Regions from separate parts of the Pantoea sp. C2G6 genome, predicted to be linked through region 3. Evidence: predicted binding sites of a transcription regulator. Region 3 holds the regulator's gene; each other region holds the start of a gene.

The links. Region 3 encodes Fur, which represses iron uptake genes when iron is present. Its sites were predicted from a motif close to ATAATAATGAGAACNACTATCAA; they were not measured.
Region 1: a site for Fur is predicted at 1,320-1,342, ahead of exbB (tol-pal system-associated acyl-CoA thioesterase). Genes of this name have one in related genera too.
Region 2: a site for Fur is predicted at 1,469-1,491, ahead of fes (enterochelin esterase). Genes of this name have one in related genera too.
Region 4: a site for Fur is predicted at 1,706-1,728, ahead of ACCW71_RS12445 (isochorismate synthase). Genes of this name have one in related genera too.

What each region holds. Positions count from the first base shown of each region.
Region 1 is NZ_JBGMNJ010000010.1:63,850-68,182, reverse strand. Features, by position in the region: gene exbD (TonB system transport protein ExbD) at 84-506, opposite strand; gene exbB (tol-pal system-associated acyl-CoA thioesterase) at 513-1,235, opposite strand; gene ACCW71_RS14325 (TRAP transporter substrate-binding protein) at 1,588-2,559, shown strand; gene ACCW71_RS14320 (TRAP transporter small permease) at 2,609-3,115, shown strand; gene ACCW71_RS14315 (TRAP transporter large permease) at 3,129-4,333, shown strand, end outside.
Region 2 is NZ_JBGMNJ010000008.1:70,428-74,760, reverse strand. Features, by position in the region: gene ACCW71_RS12485 (TonB-dependent siderophore receptor) at 1-1,283, opposite strand, end outside; gene fes (enterochelin esterase) at 1,533-2,747, shown strand; gene ACCW71_RS12475 (MbtH family protein) at 2,845-3,066, shown strand; gene ACCW71_RS12470 (enterobactin synthase subunit F) at 3,059-4,333, shown strand, end outside.
Region 3 is NZ_JBGMNJ010000020.1:9,988-14,320, forward strand. Features, by position in the region: gene glnS (glutamine--tRNA ligase) at 1-1,079, shown strand, start outside; gene ACCW71_RS19195 (hypothetical protein) at 1,313-1,708, shown strand; gene fur (ferric iron uptake transcriptional regulator) at 1,778-2,221, opposite strand; gene fldA (flavodoxin FldA) at 2,581-3,111, opposite strand; gene ybfE (LexA regulated protein) at 3,244-3,519, opposite strand; gene ybfF (esterase) at 3,687-4,333, opposite strand, start outside.
Region 4 is NZ_JBGMNJ010000008.1:62,073-66,405, forward strand. Features, by position in the region: gene ACCW71_RS12440 ((2,3-dihydroxybenzoyl)adenylate synthase) at 1-490, opposite strand, end outside; gene ACCW71_RS12445 (isochorismate synthase) at 501-1,679, opposite strand; gene fepB (Fe2+-enterobactin ABC transporter substrate-binding protein) at 1,855-2,847, shown strand; gene fepD (Fe(3+)-siderophore ABC transporter permease) at 2,902-3,891, shown strand; gene fepG (iron-enterobactin ABC transporter permease) at 3,888-4,333, shown strand, end outside.

The DNA.
Region 1 (4,333 bases), on a different contig from region 3:
TTGCCTGATTTCATCCGGCCACAAGCGGCAATAAAAAAGGCGGCTGATCGCTCAGCCGCCCTGTTTCCGTACCGGATAACCCGCTATTTCTTCACGGTTTCCATGCCCATCAGACCAATTTTCAGATAGCCCGCCGTGCGCAGCTGATCCATCACGCTCATCAGCGTTTCATAATCCACCGACTTATCCGCCTGGAAGAAAATGGTGGTCTCTTTGTTGCCCTGGGTCTGGCTGGTCAGCACACTCACCAGCGACGCGGGCGTCACCGGATCGTTACCGATATAGAGCTGCTTGTCCGCTTTGATCGACAGGTAAACCGGTTTTTCCGGGCGCGGCTGCGGTGTGCTGGTCGAGGCGGGCAGATTAACGCGCACATCAACCGTGGCCAGCGGCGCGGCCACCATAAAGATGATCAGCAGCACCAGCATGACGTCGATAAACGGCGTCACGTTGATCTCATGCATTTCACCATCGGTTTCCAGATCGTCGTTTAATCGCATGGCCATAAGAACTTACCCTAAGCGCAGTTTCTGGGCGGTCGCCGGACGCGGAACCTCAGGGGCGACGGTGCCCAGGTCAATATCGCGGCTCTGCAACAGCAGCACCTGCGCGGCGACATCCCCCAGCGAGGCTTTGTAGTTCGCGATCATCCGGGCAAAGACGTTGTAGATCACCACCGCCGGGATCGCCGCCACCAGACCAATCGCGGTCGCCAGCAGCGCTTCGGCGATACCGGGTGCCACCACCGCCAGATTGGTGGTCTGGGTTTTGGCGATGCCGATAAAGCTGTTCATGATGCCCCAGACGGTGCCGAACAGACCGATAAACGGCGCGACGGAACCGATGGTCGCCAGGAAACCGTTGCCGCGCCCGGCATGGCGGCCGAAAGCGGCGACGCGACGCTCCAGACGGAAGCTGGTGCGATCTTTAATGCCGTTGGTGTCTTCCACGCCCGCCGACAGTTCAAGTTCGTTCTGCGCATCGTTCAGCAGCGCCAGGCTGTGGCTGTGCGCAGTAAACGCGCCGGCGATGCGGGCGGCGTCATGCAGACTGCGGGCTTCACCCAGCGCCAGCTGCTCACGCTTCAGGCGACGTTTCGCGGCGCTGAGTTCGGCATATTTGCCGAAGAAAATTGCCCAGGTCACGACCGAGGCCAGTAACAGGCCAATCATGACGACCTTTACCACGGTATCGGCATGCTGATACATGCCCCAGACGGAGAGGTCCGTCTGCATCAAATCGCTGGCTACCACGCTGCTTCTCCAACTTCTTCTACAGGGATGCGGAACAAGCGCAAATAATAACAAACTAACGGCGAATTGATAGTAGTTCTCATTAGTATTTACAAACCCGATCGCTGTCGTTGACCGGCAATTCACTCGGTTTATACAAAATTTGCGAGCATGTTTCTAAAATGTGAAGTCGCATGAAAATTTATTAAAACAACGTTTCAAAATGTGATGGCATTCATTCAATCAGCATCGCTGCATTTTACTGACGCCGCTTTTCACTATGCTGGCTTCCACACGGTCCTCTCCGGTTCCCCCCGAACCCGGACGCCGTCCTACCTCAGCGGGAGACAACATAATGAGAATGACAAAAACAGGCCTGGCCGGTGCCCTGGCGGCGATGATGGTGAGCGCTGCCGCCTCGGCACAGGTGATTAAAGTGGCTGAAGTGCAGCCTGCCGGTTATCCCACGGTGGTCGCGTTACAGCATATGGGTGACAAACTGAAGCAGGCGACCGATGGACGGCTGGAGATGAAAATCTACGCCGGTGGCGTGCTGGGTGATGAAGATCAGACGCTACAGCAGGTACAGCTGGGCGCCATCGATATGATCCGCGTCTCGCTGGCCCCGGTCACCTCGATTGCGCCGGAGACCAGCGTGCTGACGCTGCCCTACGTTTTCCGCGATGTGGACCATATGCACAAAGTGCTGGATGGCGAGATTGGTCAGGAGATCGCCAGCAAATTTGATAAGGACCCCAACGCCCGCATGGTGTTCCTGGGCTGGACCGACGCCGGTGAGCGCAACATGATCACCAAAAAGCCGCTGGCCAAACCGGAAGATCTCAAAGGCATGAAGATCCGCGTCCAGAACAGCGCCATCTCGCTGGCAACGCTGAAAGCGATGGGTGCCAACCCGGTGGCGATGGGCGTCAGTGAGGTGTTCAGCGCGATGCAGACCGGCGTGGTCGATGGCACCGAGAACAACCCACCGACCTTTGTCGCCCATAACTATCTGCCGGTGGCGAAGTACTACACCCTTACCGGCCACTTTATTCAGCCGGAGATGATCCTGTTCTCAAAACGCGCCTGGGATCGCCTGAAACCGGACGATCAGACGTTGCTGAAAAAGCTCGGCAAAGAGGCGCAGGATGAGGAGCGTCAGCTCTGGGCGACCTATACCGAACAGTCCATCGCCAAAATGAAGGCGGGTGGCGTGACCTTCCAGCAGACCGACCGCGACTATTTCGTCAAGGCGACCCAGCCGGTGCGCGATCAGTTTGGCGGCAAATATCAGGATCTGATGACCCGGATCGCTGAGGTGAAATAACCCTCCCCGCGCCACACTGCGGTGTGGCGTGTTTAATCAGGTATCAATTATGTCTGCTTATACACGTCTGATGGATGGGCTCTATCTGCTCTGCATGCTGGTCGCTGCGCTGGCGCTGATGATCATGGTGACGGTGATCCCGATCGGGATCTTCGCCCGCTACGTGATGAACGGCGCGCTCTCCTGGCCGGAACCGGTCGCCATAATCTGCATGATTATTTTTACCTTTATCGGCGCGCCGGTCGGACTGCGCGCCGGTACGCATATCTGTGTCTCGATGATGACCGATCGCCTGTCGCCCGCCGCTCAGCGCCTGCTGCTGCGGCTCTGCGATCTGCTGATGATCATCACCTGTCTGGTGATCTTTCAGGCCAGCTACAGCCTGTGCGAAGCGATGTGGGTGCAGACGCTCGCCTCCCTGCCCGCGGTCTCCTACGGCGAGATGTATCTGCCGATCCCGATTGGCGCACTCTTCACCCTGCTGTTTGTTATTGAGCGATTGCTGACCGGCGATCAGAGCCAGCGGCCAATTGTCACGCTGGGCGGCACCCACTAAACCGGAGCGGAAGATGGACGCATTGATATTATTAGGCAGTTTACTGGTGTTGCTGCTGGTGGGGTTTCCGGTGGCGTTTGCGGTCGGGCTCAGCGCCTTTATCGGGGCCTGGTGGATCGATCTGCCGCTGGAAGCGGTGGTGATCCAGATTACTAACGGCATTAACAAATTTTCGCTGCTGACCATCCCGTTCTTTATCCTGGCGGGGGCGATTATGGCTGAGGGCGGGATCGCCCGGCGGCTGGTCAATTTCGCCTATATTTTTGTCGGTTTTATCCGCGGTGGCCTCTCGCTGGTGAACATTGTCGCCTCAACTTTCTTCGGCGCGATTTCCGGTTCGTCGGTGGCGGATACCGCCTCCATCGGCTCGGTGATGATTCCGCAGATGGAGGAGAAAGGCTACCCGCGCGACTTCGCCGCCGCCGTCACCGCCAGCGGCTCGGTGCAGGCGGTGCTGACCCCGCCCAGCCATAACTCGGTGATCTATTCGCTGGCGACCGGCGGGCTGGTGACCATCTCCTCGCTGTTTGTCGCCGGGATTTTGCCCGGCCTGATGCTCGGCGGCTGCCTGATGGTGATGTGCCTCGGCTTCGCGCGTAAACGCGGCTATCCCAAAGGGGAGCGCATTCCGTTTCGTCAGGCGCTGAAGATCTTCTTTGATGCGTTCTGGGGCCTGTTCACGGTGGTGATCATCATGGGCGGCATCCTCTCCGGTATTTTCACCGCCTCGGAGTCGGCGGCGATCGCCTGTATCTGGGCTTTCTTCGTCACCATGTTTATCTATCGCGACTTTAAGTGGAGCCAGCTGCATATCCTGCTGTTCCGTACCATTAAGACGGTCACTATCGTGATGGTGCTGATCGCCTTCGCCGCCGGATTTGGCGCGGTGATGACCTTTATGCAGCTGCCGACCCTTATCACCGACGCCTTTACCAGCCTCTCCGATAACAAGTATGTGATTCTGATGTGCATCAACATCCTGCTGCTGGTGGTGGGTACGCTGATGGATATGGCTCCGCTGATCCTGATCCTGACCCCGGTGCTGCTGCCGGTGGCCACCAGCCTGGGCATCGACCCGGTGCACTTCGGGATGATCATGCTGACCAACCTCGGTATCGGCCTGATTACCCCGCCGGTCGGCACGGTGCTGTTTGTCGCCAGCGCGGTGAGTAAGCAGAAGATTGAGGAGGTGGTCAGCGCGATGCTGCCGTTCTACGG
Region 2 (4,333 bases), on a different contig from region 3:
TAAGGCGAACGCCCGGTGGTGGCGATGCCGGGAATCGATCCGTAGTTGGCCGCCTGGCTGGTCGATGAGGGGTCCTTCATCCGCTGCTGATTCCATTCGGTGCCAAAGGTGGCGGTCTGATTCACCAGCCACTCAAAAGGAAGCGCGATCTCGCTGTGCAGCAGCACGTCATCCAGCTGGATGGTGTTGAAATGGCTATTGGAGAAGATCCCTTCGGTGCCGCCCGCCAGCCCCTCATTCAGCCGCGAGTTGCGGGTGTTTTCATACTGAGCATAGCTGGTGGTGCTGATGCCGTTATCCCAGGCGCCGGTCCACTTCAGGGAGAAATTCTGGCGATAGAGCCGGTTAGTCTCGTTACCATACTGACTTTTTACCAGCGCGCTGGTGTTGGTGTTCTGGGTGTCACCGGCATAGAGGTTGCCCTGACGGCTGTAACCGGCCCCCAGCTCCAGCGCCTGCATCGGCGCAAACGCCCAGCGCAGCAGCGCGTGAACATCTTTATTCACCGAACCTTCCCGCCCCGCCGGATAGGAGCCGGCATAGCTGCCGGTGCGCTGCGCGGCATGGCCTTCGTTAATGTCGTAAGCGTCGGCCTGGGTTTTTGCCAGACCGCCGTAAAGCCGGAAGCTGACCTCCTCGCCCAGCGGTCCTTCCAGACTGAAGTTAGTGCGCCTCGACGCGCCTTCATCCTTGTGCTGCGGCAGGTTGTAATAGGCACTCCAGGAACCGTGCCACTGATTATCCAGCGCTTTTTTGGTGATGATGTTCACCACGCCGCCCGCCGCGCCGTTGCCGTAACGGGCCGCGGCCGGACCGCGGATTACCTCGATATGGTCAATCATCTCTGGCGGCACCCAGCTGCTGTCACCGCGGGTGTCGCGCTCGCCACGCCAGCCAAGCCGCACGGCGTTGCGGCTGGTGACCGGCAGGCCATCGATCAGAATCAGGGTGTTTTCCGGGCCCATGCCGCGAATGTCGATCTGACGATTATTACCGCGCTGGCCGCTGGTGGAGTTACCGGTCAGGTTAACGCCAGGCATGGTACGGATGATTTCAGCGACATCGCGCGCCGGGGGATGTTTTTTGATCTCCTCCGCGGTAATGGTCGATACGCCGGGAGCCTGAAGCGTCTGCTCGGCCGCCGTCACCAGCAGGGTGCTCTCGTGTGGAGTTTCTGAAGCAGTGCTGTCCGGGCTGGCTGCGCCTGTGCCGGAAGAGAGGAGAGAGGTGGTGAAACCAGATGCAATCATAATGGCTAACGAAAGCCGGGATAACTTTGTCATTTTTCTGTTCCTGGATAACCCGCGGAGATGCCACTGCCAGCGCGCCGGTGAAAAGGTCATAACCTTGCCTGCCACGCATTCCGCCTCTCTTCAGGCCCGCTTCAGCTGTGCTTTGCCCCTGCTGAAAGCGGGTGCGGCAGAGTGAATGCGTGCGCTCCCTGTTGAGCGGAAACAGATTATTGCAAATGCAAATAATTATCAATACTATTGCTTATAGCATTTATAACCCTACTCAGGGGCAATTGAACGATGGCGTACAGGACGTGGTTAAACCCATTCACCGGCAGTGAGGCCTGGTGGCAACAGCAGCAGCAACGGGGGCTTCCCCTGATTGAACCCGCCGCAAACGGCCGCTGTCAGGTCACCTTTTTCTGGCGCGATCCACAGGGAGACGCGCGGCGCTCAGAGACCCGGCGCGTCTGGATCAACATCACTGGCGTAACCGATCATCATCATTGCGCCGCGCCCGTTTCGTTAACACCGCTTGCCGGTACCGATCTCTGGTGGTGGCAGACCACCCTGCCCGCCGACTGGCGCGGCAGCTACTGCCTGATACCCGACCGTCAGGCGGAAACCTTTACCGGCCCGGCGGATATGCAGGCGCTGCGGCAGTGGTGGCGTCAGAAATTTCCGCAGGCGCAAAGTGACCCGCTTAATCCGCTGCGCAGCTGGTCAGGCGGACGCGGGATGCCGATCTCTCCGCTGCATCTGCCGGACGCGCCCGACCAGTCGGTATGGCGCGCGGTTGATCGGGGTGATGCCGCCGGTATCCCGCTGCAATCGCAGCGGTGGCGCAGCGAACGGCTGGGCAATCAGCGTCAGATCTGGATCCACACCACCGGTGCCGCCGATGCCGCTCCTCGCCCGCTGGCACTGCTGCTGGATGGTCAGTTCTGGGCGCACAGCATGCCGGTCGCCGGTCCATTGCAGCAGCTCACCGACGCCGGCGAACTGCCGCCCGCGGTCTACGTGATGATCGACGTTATCGATCGCGAACAGCGGTCGCGGGAGCTGACCTGTGATCCCGACTTCTGGCTGGCGGTTCAGCAGGAACTGCTGCCGCTGATTCAGCAGTGGGCACCGTTCCAGGCCGGGGACAACACGCTGGTGGTCGGGCAGAGTTTCGGCGGCCTTGCTGCCGCTTACGCCACCCTGCGCTGGCCGCAAACCTTTGGCGGGGCGGTCTCTCTCTCTGGCTCGTTCTGGTGGCCCGCGCGTGGCGAGCAGGGCGGCTGGCTGTCGCAGCAGCTACAGCAGGGTCTGCTTCAGGCTCCCCCGCGCCGCTTTTACCTGGAGGCGGGACGCCGCGAGCGGCTGATCCTGGCGGCGAACCAGCAGTTTCAGCGTGACCTGACGGCGGCCGGGCATCAGGTCAGCTACCACCCGATTGAAGGCGGTCACGATGCGCTGTGCTGGCGCGGAGGCGTGCTGGCCGGGCTGAAAGCCCTGTGGCCACAGCGGTAACGCGCTGACGCCCCGCCTTTTAGCCATCGCTGACCGCCACAGCAATCGACAGAAGCGCGACGTGAGCTCGCCCGGATATTGCGGACAGGAGACCGACATGCAGCAACTCAACCCTTTCGACGATCCACAGCAGGATTGTCACGTACTGATAAACGACCACCAGCAGTACAGCCTGTGGCCCGCCTTTGCGGCGATTCCGGCCGGATGGCGACCGGTATTTGGTCCGCAGCCGCAGGGCCGCTGCCTGAGCTGGCTGAACGAACAGTGGCACGATATTCGCCCGGTGATCGGTGACGCCAGCCGGAGTGACCATGTCTGAGATCAGCCAGCACCCACAGCAAACGTTGCCGCTGGTGGCGGCTCAACCCGGGATCTGGATGGCGGATCAGCTCTCACCCCATGCCAATGCCTACGCAGTGGCGCATTTTGTCGAGCTGCGCGGTGAACTGAACAGCGCACTGCTGGTCAGCGCGATCCTCGAGGGTATGCAGGAGGCGGATACGCTGAAGATGGCGTTTGGCGAGCGGGAGGGCGAACCTGTCCAGTGGCCAGCCGACGCCTCTTTTCGCCCGCCTGAGGTGATCGATCTGCGTGACGCGGCCGATCCTGACGCGGCGGCGCGCGCCCTGATGCAGCGGGACCTCGCTGGCGATCTGCGGGTGCTGAGCGGAGCCGCGCTCTGCCATCACAGCCTGCTACGGCTGGGAGAGGCGCACTGGTACTGGTATCAGCGTTACCATCATCTGGTGGTCGATGGTTTCAGCTTTGCCGCCCTGACCCGCCGGATCGCCACGATCTACAACGCCCGGCTTCGCGGCGACACGCCGGAACCGACGCCGTTTGTGCCGTTCAGCGAGGTCGTGGCGGAGTATCAGCGTTACCAGCACTCCGCTGGCTGGCAGCGCGATCGGCAGTTCTGGCGGGAGAGCGTGGCGCAGCTGCCCGCGCCCGCCTCGCTCTCCCCTCAGCCGCTGGCTGGTGAAAGCGCCACGATCGATCTGCTGCGCCATCGGGTGACGGTGGATCGCCGCGCTTTTCAGGCGCTGCTGAGTTCAACCCGACAGCAGGATCTCAGCGCGGCGGACTGCGCTCTGGCGCTGGTGGCGTTGTGGCTGGCGCGTCTCAGCGGGCAAAACGATTTTGCCGCCGGTTTCATCTTTATGCGTCGCATCGGCTCCGCCGCGCTCTGCGCCACCGGGCCGGTGATCAACGTGCTGCCGCTGGCGGTACGTTACGATCCGGCAGAGTCGCTGGCTGCCCTGGCGGCGCGGCTGGCGGCTGAAATTAAAAAGATGCGGCGTCATCAGCGCTATGACGCGGAGCAGGTGCTGCGCGACGCAGGTCGCTCTGGCAGCGGCGATCCGCTCTATGGGCCGGTGATTAACCTCAAGATGTTTGACTATTCGCTCGATTTCACCGGTCTGGAGGCGACCACGCATCCGCTGGCGACCGGTCCGGTGCGCGATCTGGAGATCGCCCTCTACCTTAGCGAACAGGGCGATCTGACGCTGGAGCTACTGGCCCATGCCGGGCGCTACAGTGAAGAGAGTCTGACGCAGCACACCCGCCGTTTCGACCTGCTGCTG
Region 3 (4,333 bases):
CGGAACACCATCAGACCGGCAACAAGTGGTGCATCTACCCGATGTACGACTTCACCCACTGCATCTCCGATGCGCTGGAAGGCATTACCCATTCACTCTGTACGCTGGAGTTCCAGGACAACCGCCGTCTCTATGACTGGGTGCTGGATAACATCACCATTCCGGTGCATCCGCGTCAGTATGAGTTTTCGCGCCTGAATCTCGAATATGCGGTGATGTCCAAGCGTAAACTGACCCAGCTGGTGACCGAGAAGCATGTAGAAGGCTGGGACGATCCACGGATGCTGACCGTGTCAGGTCTGCGCCGTCGCGGTTATACCGCCGCCTCTATCCGTGAGTTCTGCCGTCGCATTGGCGTCACCAAGCAGGATAATATCGTAGAGATGGCCTCGCTGGAGTCCTGCATTCGCGACGATCTGAACGAGAACGCGCCACGCGCGATGGCCGTGCTGGACCCGCTGAAAGTGGTGATCGAGAACCTGCCAGCAGGCCACAGCGAAATCGTCACCATGCCGAACCATCCTGGTAAGCCGGAGATGGGCACGCGCGAAGTGCCGTTCAGCCGTGAGATCTGGATCGACCGTGCCGATTTCCGTGAAGAGGCGAACAAGCAATATAAGCGTCTGGTGCTGGGCAAAGAAGTGCGCCTGCGCAACGCCTATGTGATCCGCGCTGAACGGGTGGCAAAAGATGAAGCGGGCAACATTACCTGCATCTACTGCACCAGCGACGTGGATACGCTGAGCAAAGATCCAGCCGATGGCCGCAAGGTGAAAGGAGTGATCCACTGGGTCTCTGCGGATCACGCGCAGCCAGCCGAATTCCGCTTATACGATCGTCTGTTCAGCGTGCCGAATCCGGGCGCGGCAGAGGACTTCCTCGCGGTGATCAATCCTGACTCCCTGACCATCAAACAGGGCTTTGTGGAACCTGGTCTGCGTGACGCCGAGCCGTCTGTGCCATTCCAGTTTGAGCGTGAAGGCTACTTCTGCGCCGACAGCGTCTATTCAAAACCGTCACAGCTGGTGTTTAACCGCACCGTTGGTCTGCGGGATACCTGGACCAAAACCGGCGAATAATATTTTTCGCTGACCTCACAAAATGACAAAAGGGCGACTGTTCGCCCTTTTTTATTGGCCCGATTTCAGCCATCACCGACATTTATACTGCCCTCGATTCTGCACTATCAATCTGCCGCCGTGAGAGAAATCTGAGTTTAAAAAAATTAATCAATTTCCGGGTGTGAATTAACAGCTTTCAGGTAGGCTATGCGCTCTCAGACGTTGCCCCGCGAGTTACAGAAGGAAAAAAAATGACAGTTCTCGCCCAGGAAGCCAGACACAGTGTCGTCGTATTACATCAGCTCATTGAACGTATTTTTAATCAGCCCGCCGGTTCAGACGACAGTTTTCAGCTGCTGATGTCCTACTTTCACCCCGAATTTCGCATGGTTACCCCAAAAGGGAAAGAGTACAACCTGAACGAAGTGGAAGATCTTTTTCGCCAGTTGCAGGGGCAGCGTGAGGGAATGCGCATCGCCACCTGTGAACATGTGATCCTCTCTCATCATGAAAATGAGATCACCGTTCAGTATCGTGAAATGCAGATGATGGACGGTGACAACCAGAGCCGGATCTCGCTGGCTATTCTGGATTGCAGCAGCTCGATTCCGCGCTGGCGTTATCTGCACGAAACGCTGGTTGCCTGAGGTTGTGACGAAAAATTGACGAAAAAAAACCGGCCACAGGCCGGTTTTTCTGTTTCAGGCTGCCCAGGTTTACTGGTCGTGCAGCGTTTCATCTTCACGGCAGTCGCCCAGCGCACAGTGTCCATAGAGATAGAGGCTGTGGTTAGTCAGTTTGATACCGTGACGGGTGGCGATTTCACGCTGGCGCGTTTCAATCGACTCGTCACTGAATTCGATAACTTTGCCGCAGTCGAGGCAGATCAGATGATCATGATGATGCTGCTGCGTCAGCTCAAAGACGGACTTGCCACCTTCGAAGTTGTGACGGGTCACGATACCGGCATCATCAAACTGGTTCAGGACGCGGTAAACGGTAGCCAGACCAATCTCTTCGCCGATGTCGATCAGGCGTTTGTACAAATCTTCCGCACTGACGTGATGGCACTCAGGTTCCTGAAGCACTTCCAGAATTTTTAGTCTGGGCAGCGTGACTTTCAGGCCAGCCTTCTTTAATGCGGTATTGTTGTCAGTCATGCGGATTTTGTCCTGTTACTAATATTCACTTTTGTGGCTTGTCGCCTTGAATGTCGATCTGTCTATATCAATTCTCATTTGCGTCTCATTATAGAACTGAAGCGGTGAAATGAAAACTCAACGGGCGTGCCAGAATCATCCTGTGTCAGGGAGAAGGTCACCGGACCGGCGAGGATTCTGACCGTTATCTATTAACATTTCGCTTAGCTCTATCTGTTGCCAGAGAAAATAAGCGGAAGATCGATGCGGGTATTCTACAGGTTAAACGGAGAAAGTTAAAAAAATGTGGCTATTATTTCTATAGGAAATTCCGTTGCCTCAATGTGAGCTGGCGCTCACATTGAGTCGGAGAGGGTCGATCAGGCTTCGAGGATCTCTTTCAGCTGCAATTCATCAAAAATCTGCTTAACCCACTGTTCAACACGCGCATTGGTCAGCTCAGGCTGACGATCTTCATCAATCGCCAGGCCGAGGAAGTGGGTATCATCAGCCAGGCCTTTCGAGGCTTCGAAGTGATAGCCTTCAGTTGGCCAGTGTCCGACAATCACCGCGCCGTGCGGCTCGATAATGTCGCGGATGGTGCCCATCGCGTCACAGAAATATTCTGCGTAATCTTCCTGGTCGCCACAGCCAAACAGGGCAACCAGTTTGCCGTTGAAATCGATCTCTTCCAGCGTCGGGAAAAAGTCATCCCAGTCGCACTGCGCTTCCCCGTAGTACCAGGTCGGAATACCCAGCAGCAGGATGTCAAACGCTTCCAGATCTTCTTTTGTGCTCTTCGCGATGTCGTGCACTTCCGCAACGTCTTTACCCAGCTGTTTCTGGATCATTTTTGCAATATTTTCGGTGTTGCCGGTATCGCTGCCGAAGAAGATGCCTACGAGTGCCATGAGTAAAATAACCTCTTAAATCCTGATGATGAGATGTGTGCCGCAGCACATTTCAGCGAATAATAGCAGACGAGGCAAACCCGCGGAACGGTTAAAGCCTCGACATTTGCTCCTGCGTGCGATCTGCCCGCGTTAATCCAGTTTGAGCTGAGCCAGCAGCATCTGTTCAATCAATTCGCTGCGGCTGAGATTGCGCTGTTCTGCCAGCGTATTGAGTGCCTCGACGGCTTCACTGTTCATTTTCAGTTCGACACGGCGAAGTCCGCGTCCTTTGTCACGTTTCAGTTGATTGCGCTTATTGATACGCAGCTGTTCATCACGCGAAAGCGGACTGGTTTTGGGTCGACCCGGACGGCGCTCATCAGCAAACAGATCGAGCGTCGTGCGGTCAGTGTGTTCTTTTGCCATGGCTTAGTAAAACTGAATGGGTGCGGGTGTCGGAGACTCACGCGCAGATTATAAATTATGGGCCGTTGCCGCAGCACAACTGACCCGCGGCAAAATTTTAGCGCGCCATCATACTTCACGCTCACCGCAGACGCCAATCCTAAACCCTGGGTGCCAGGTATTTGCTTTTAAAGCGCAAAAAAGCGACGGACGCTGCGCAAAACCGCGTCAGGTTTCTCGGCATGCACCCAATGACCCGCGCCACCAATCACATGCGCCTGGGCCGCCGGAAACTGTTGCAGCAGCGCATCACGGTAGCGATTATCCAGGTAGCTGGAGTCACCGCCGCGAATAAACAGCGCCGGATGGGGCCAGGCGGGCACCGTCTGCCAGCCGGAGATAGTGGTGTAGTTATCCCACAACACCGGCACGTTGAAACGCCATTCGCCCTCATGAAACGACTTCAGCAGGAACTGAATCACGCCTTCTTCATCAATCACTCCGCGCATCACCTGCGCCGCCTCGCTGCGTAACGAGACGCCCGCCGCGGTAACGGCCCGGATAGCGGCGAAAATGGTATCGTGGCGGCGGGTCTGGTAATCGACCGGCGCAATATCGATCATCACCAGCCGCTCAATCCGCTCAGGGATCAGCGCGCTCATCGTCATGGCGATTTTACCGCCCATCGAGTGGCCGATAACGGCGACACGATCGAGACCGTGCGCGTCCAGCGTGTCGACCATATCCTGTGCCATTACAGCGTAGTTCATCTCCTCTGATCGCGGTGAAAGTCCGTGATTGCGGACATCCACCTGCAACAGTGGCGCGGCATCTT
Region 4 (4,333 bases), on a different contig from region 3:
GGCTGTTTTCTGTCTGGCTTTCATTAAGCAGCAGCACCTGGCGCAGTGAGGCGTGATCGCGGCGGAGCTGCGTAATAAAGGCGTCATCGGCGAACAGCGGATGGTGGCGATCGGCAATCAGCAGGCGGGGGGCAATCTGGCTGGCGTAAGCGGTCAGTTCGGTACGCTGATGGCTGAACAGCGCGTTGACCGGCGCGACGCCAATCTTAAACAGCGCAAACAGCGTCAGGTAAAACTCCGCCACGTTGCCGAGCTGCACCAGCGCGGTATCACCCGGTTTAAGACCGCGACGCCGCAACGCCGCCGCCAGGTTGTCACTTAATCGGGCCAGCTGGCGATAGCTGAACTGCCGCTCGCCATCGATCACCGCCACGCTGTCACGCTGCGTGTGACGGTCGGGGATCTCGCTCATTGGCCGATCCAGCCAGTAGCCTTTTTCACGGTAGCGCGCGGCCAGATCGGCGGGCCAGCGGCTGTAGCAGAGGGTCATACAGGTTCCTTTATTGCAGTCCAAAAGCGCGCAGCATGGTGTCGAGTTTGACGCCGGTTTCCCGCCACTCCGGTTCCGGCTGGGAACCGGCGACGATCCCGGCACCGGCAAACAGCCGCACCCGCGTCCCATGCACCGTGCCGCAGCGGATAGTCACCACCCATTCGCCATTACCCTGGTCATCACACCAGCCGACGATGCCGCCAAACAGCTGACGCTCAAACGGCTCAAGCTGCTGAATCAGCGGCCAGGCTGCGTGATGCGGGAAGCCGCTGAGTGCCGGGGTCGGATGCAGCAGGCAGGCGAGCGACAGCGCATTTTCATGCGCATCCGCCACTTCTCCGCGAATCTCTGTGGCGAGGTGCCAGAGTGTGGCGGTGGTCAGCAGCGACGGCACCTCGGGCACGGCGAGTAACCGGCTACGCGGCTGTAGCCGGGTGCGCATCGCATCCGTCACCAGCTTATGTTCATGGCGATCTTTAGCGGAGTCCATCAGGCTGCGGCCTGCGTCCTGGTCGCGCTGCGCATCGCGCTGGCGCGGCGCAGAGCCTGCCAGCGGACAGGAGCAAAAGTGCGTGCCCTGCTTGCGGATCATCAGCTCAGGGCTGGCACCGACCAGCACGCCGCCGTCGGGCAGCGGCAGGTGAAAGTGATAGCTGTCGGGATTCTGTGCCACGACGCGCGCCATCAGCGCGACGGTATCAACCGGCTCTTCAGCCACAATATCCAGCAGGCGCGACAGCACCACTTTATCCAGCTCGCCGCGCCGGGTGGCGGCGACCGCCTGGCTAACCATCGCGGTGAAGATGGCATGATCCGGGATGGCCGCGCGGCGGCGTATCCGGGGCAGAGCGGCCTCATCCCTGAAGGCGCGGCGGTTCAGATCGCTACGATTAAAGGTCTGACAGGACTCAGGGATAAACAGCGCCGCAGGCTGAGTCACATCAAAGGGGATCGCGCCCACCAGCAGCGGCTTCGCAATGCCCTGTTTTCTGGCACAGGCAAAGTGGTGCCGCAGCTGCTGCTGAAAGTCGCCCGTCAGCCGATCGCCTTCAATAACCGGCGCGTTGAGCGTGGTAAAGCAGCCCTGAGTGGTGAGGCTTTGCCAGGGCGAGGTAAACAGAAAACCGCGACACAGCGCCGAAAAATCGTGCAGCTGGGGGTGTTCAAACGTCTGTGATTCCACCATAATTCCGCCTATAAATGATAAGGTAACTAATAATGATTATCATTTGTATTATTGTGATGTAACCTACGTCGATTAGCCGCAGCTGTCAATAATCAGGCGGAGATACGGCGGGCTTTCGCGGTTAAATCCGCACAAATAGCCGCTCTGGCTATCCGGGGGAAAGGGACGAAAAGTGATGACTAAAAGTGGTGTAACGTCGGCGATAACGCTGTTTTTTCTCAGCCTGCTCTGCTTTTCCATCAGGGCGGAGAGTGGCTGGCCGCGTACGGTAGCCAGCGCCAGCGGCAACGTGACGCTGAAACAGGCACCGGCACGTATCGTCTCGACCAGCGTGACCCTCACCGGTTCGCTGCTGGCGATTGACGCGCCGGTGGTGGCCAGTGGTGCCACCGCGCCAGGCAGCCGGCTGGCCGATGAAACCGGATTCTTCCGGCAGTGGGGCGCGGTGGCGAAACAGCGCGCGGTGAAGCGTCTCTATATCGGTGAACCCGATGCGGAAGCGATCGCGGCCGAAGCGCCGGACCTGATTGTGGTCAGCGCCACCGGTAACGATTCGGCGATAAAACTGGTTGATCAGCTCGCCGCCATTGCGCCGGTGCTGGTGGTCAACTACGACGATAAAAGCTGGCAGCAACTGGTCACGCTGCTGGGCGAGGCGACCGGGCGCGAAGCTGAGGCCGCTGCACGAATCGCGGAATTTGCGGCGCGGGCCAGGGCGTTAAAGGCCAGCATGACGCGGCCAGCGCAGCCGGTGTCGGCGCTGGTCTGGAACGGCGATGGCCGGGCGGTCAACCTCTGGACGGCGGCATCGGCGCAGGGACAGTTACTGCAACAGCTGGGCTTCACCCTGGCGACGCCGCCAGCCACGCTCCAGCGCGGCCACAGCATGGGCGCGCGTAAGGATATTATTCAGCTCTCCGGCGAAAATCTGGCGGCCGGGCTGAATGGTCAGAGTTACCTGCTGTTTGCCGCTGACCCGCAGACGGCCAGCCGGGTGATGAACAATCCTTTCCTGGCACAGACTCCGGCGGTGCGCGATCGGGCGGTTTATGCGCTGGGGCTGGATAGCTTCCGGCTCGACTACTACAGCGCCAGCAACCTGCTGACGCGACTGGAGGCGCTGTTTGTTAAACCATCCGGCGCATTTGCGCGTGAAGATAACCCATAACAGCTCTCACGATCTCAATGACGAGTGATGCCAATCGCTGAAGGTTTAAACGTTATGCCTCAACTCCGTGTGATAGCCGCTTCAGGGATGCTGCTGTTGCTGCTGCTGGCGCTCAGCCTGATGTTTGGCGCTAAAGCCATCCCCTTGCATGAGGTCAGCCGTGCTCTGCTGACCAGCTGCGCCAGCGCCGATTGCGTCATCGTGCGTGACGCCCGGCTGCCGCGAACCCTGGCCGGGCTGCTGGCGGGCATCGGTCTGGGCGTGGCGGGCGCGCTGATGCAGAGTCTGACGCGCAATCCGCTGGCCGATCCGGGTCTGCTTGGCGTTAACGCCGGGGCGGGGTTTGCGGTGGTGCTGGGGATCGCCCTGGCGGGGGCTGATTCACCGGCCGACTGGCTCGGCTTTGCCTTTAGCGGCGCGCTGCTGGCGTCACTGCTGGTGGCGCTGACCGGCGCGCTGGGCGGTGGCCGGGTCAGTCCGGTGCGGCTGACGCTGGCGGGCGTGGCGCTGGGCGCGGTGCTGGAGGGGCTGACCTCCGGCTTATCGCTGCTGAATCCTGACATTTACGACCACCTGCGTTTCTGGCACAGCGGCTCACTGGATATTCGCAGTCTGGCTCTGCTGCGCGCCACCTGGCCCGCGGTGGCGATCGGCAGCCTGCTGGCCCTGCTGCTGGCGCGTTCGCTCAACAGCCTGAGCATGGGCGGTGAGATGGCGACCGCGCTCGGCACCCGCGTGATCCGTACCCAACTGGTGGGACTGCTGGCGATTGCGCTGCTGAGCGGGGCAGCGACCGCCGCCGTCGGCCCAATCGCGTTTGTCGGCTTAATGACCCCGCATCTGGCGCGCTGGCTGATGGGCAACGACCATCGCTGGCTGCTGCCGGGGACCATTCTGCTGACGCCGTGCCTGCTGCTGGCGGCGGATATTCTGGGACGACTGCTGGTGCCAGGCGAACTGCGGGTGTCAATTGTCACCGCCATTCTCGGTGCGCCGATGCTGATTGTGCTGGTGCGCCGCAACGCCGGGAGAGGGCAGCGATGAGGCGGCTGAGGATCAACGCGCTGCTGCTGCTGGCTGCCTGTCTGCTGGTGGCGTTTCTCGGCATCACGCAGGGCAGATTACCGGTCTCTGCCGGTCAGCTATGGCAGATCGTCAACGGCGAGGCGGCGCGTCCTGTTCAGCTGGTGGTGCTGGAGTGGCGGCTGCCGCGCGTGCTGATGGCGCTGCTGATTGGCGCGGCGCTGGGCCTCAGCGGAGCAATTTTTCAGTCGCTGCTGCGCAACCCGCTGGGCAGCCCCGATATTCTCGGCTTCAATACCGGCGCTTACAGCGGCGTACTGGTGGCGCTGGTGCTGTTTCAGCAGACGATGGAGGGAATGACGCTGGCGGCGCTGCTGGGAGGGATAGCCACGGCGGGCGTGGTCTGGCTGTTTAGCTGGCGCAATGGGGTGGAGACCTTCCGCCTGATCATTGTCGGCATCAG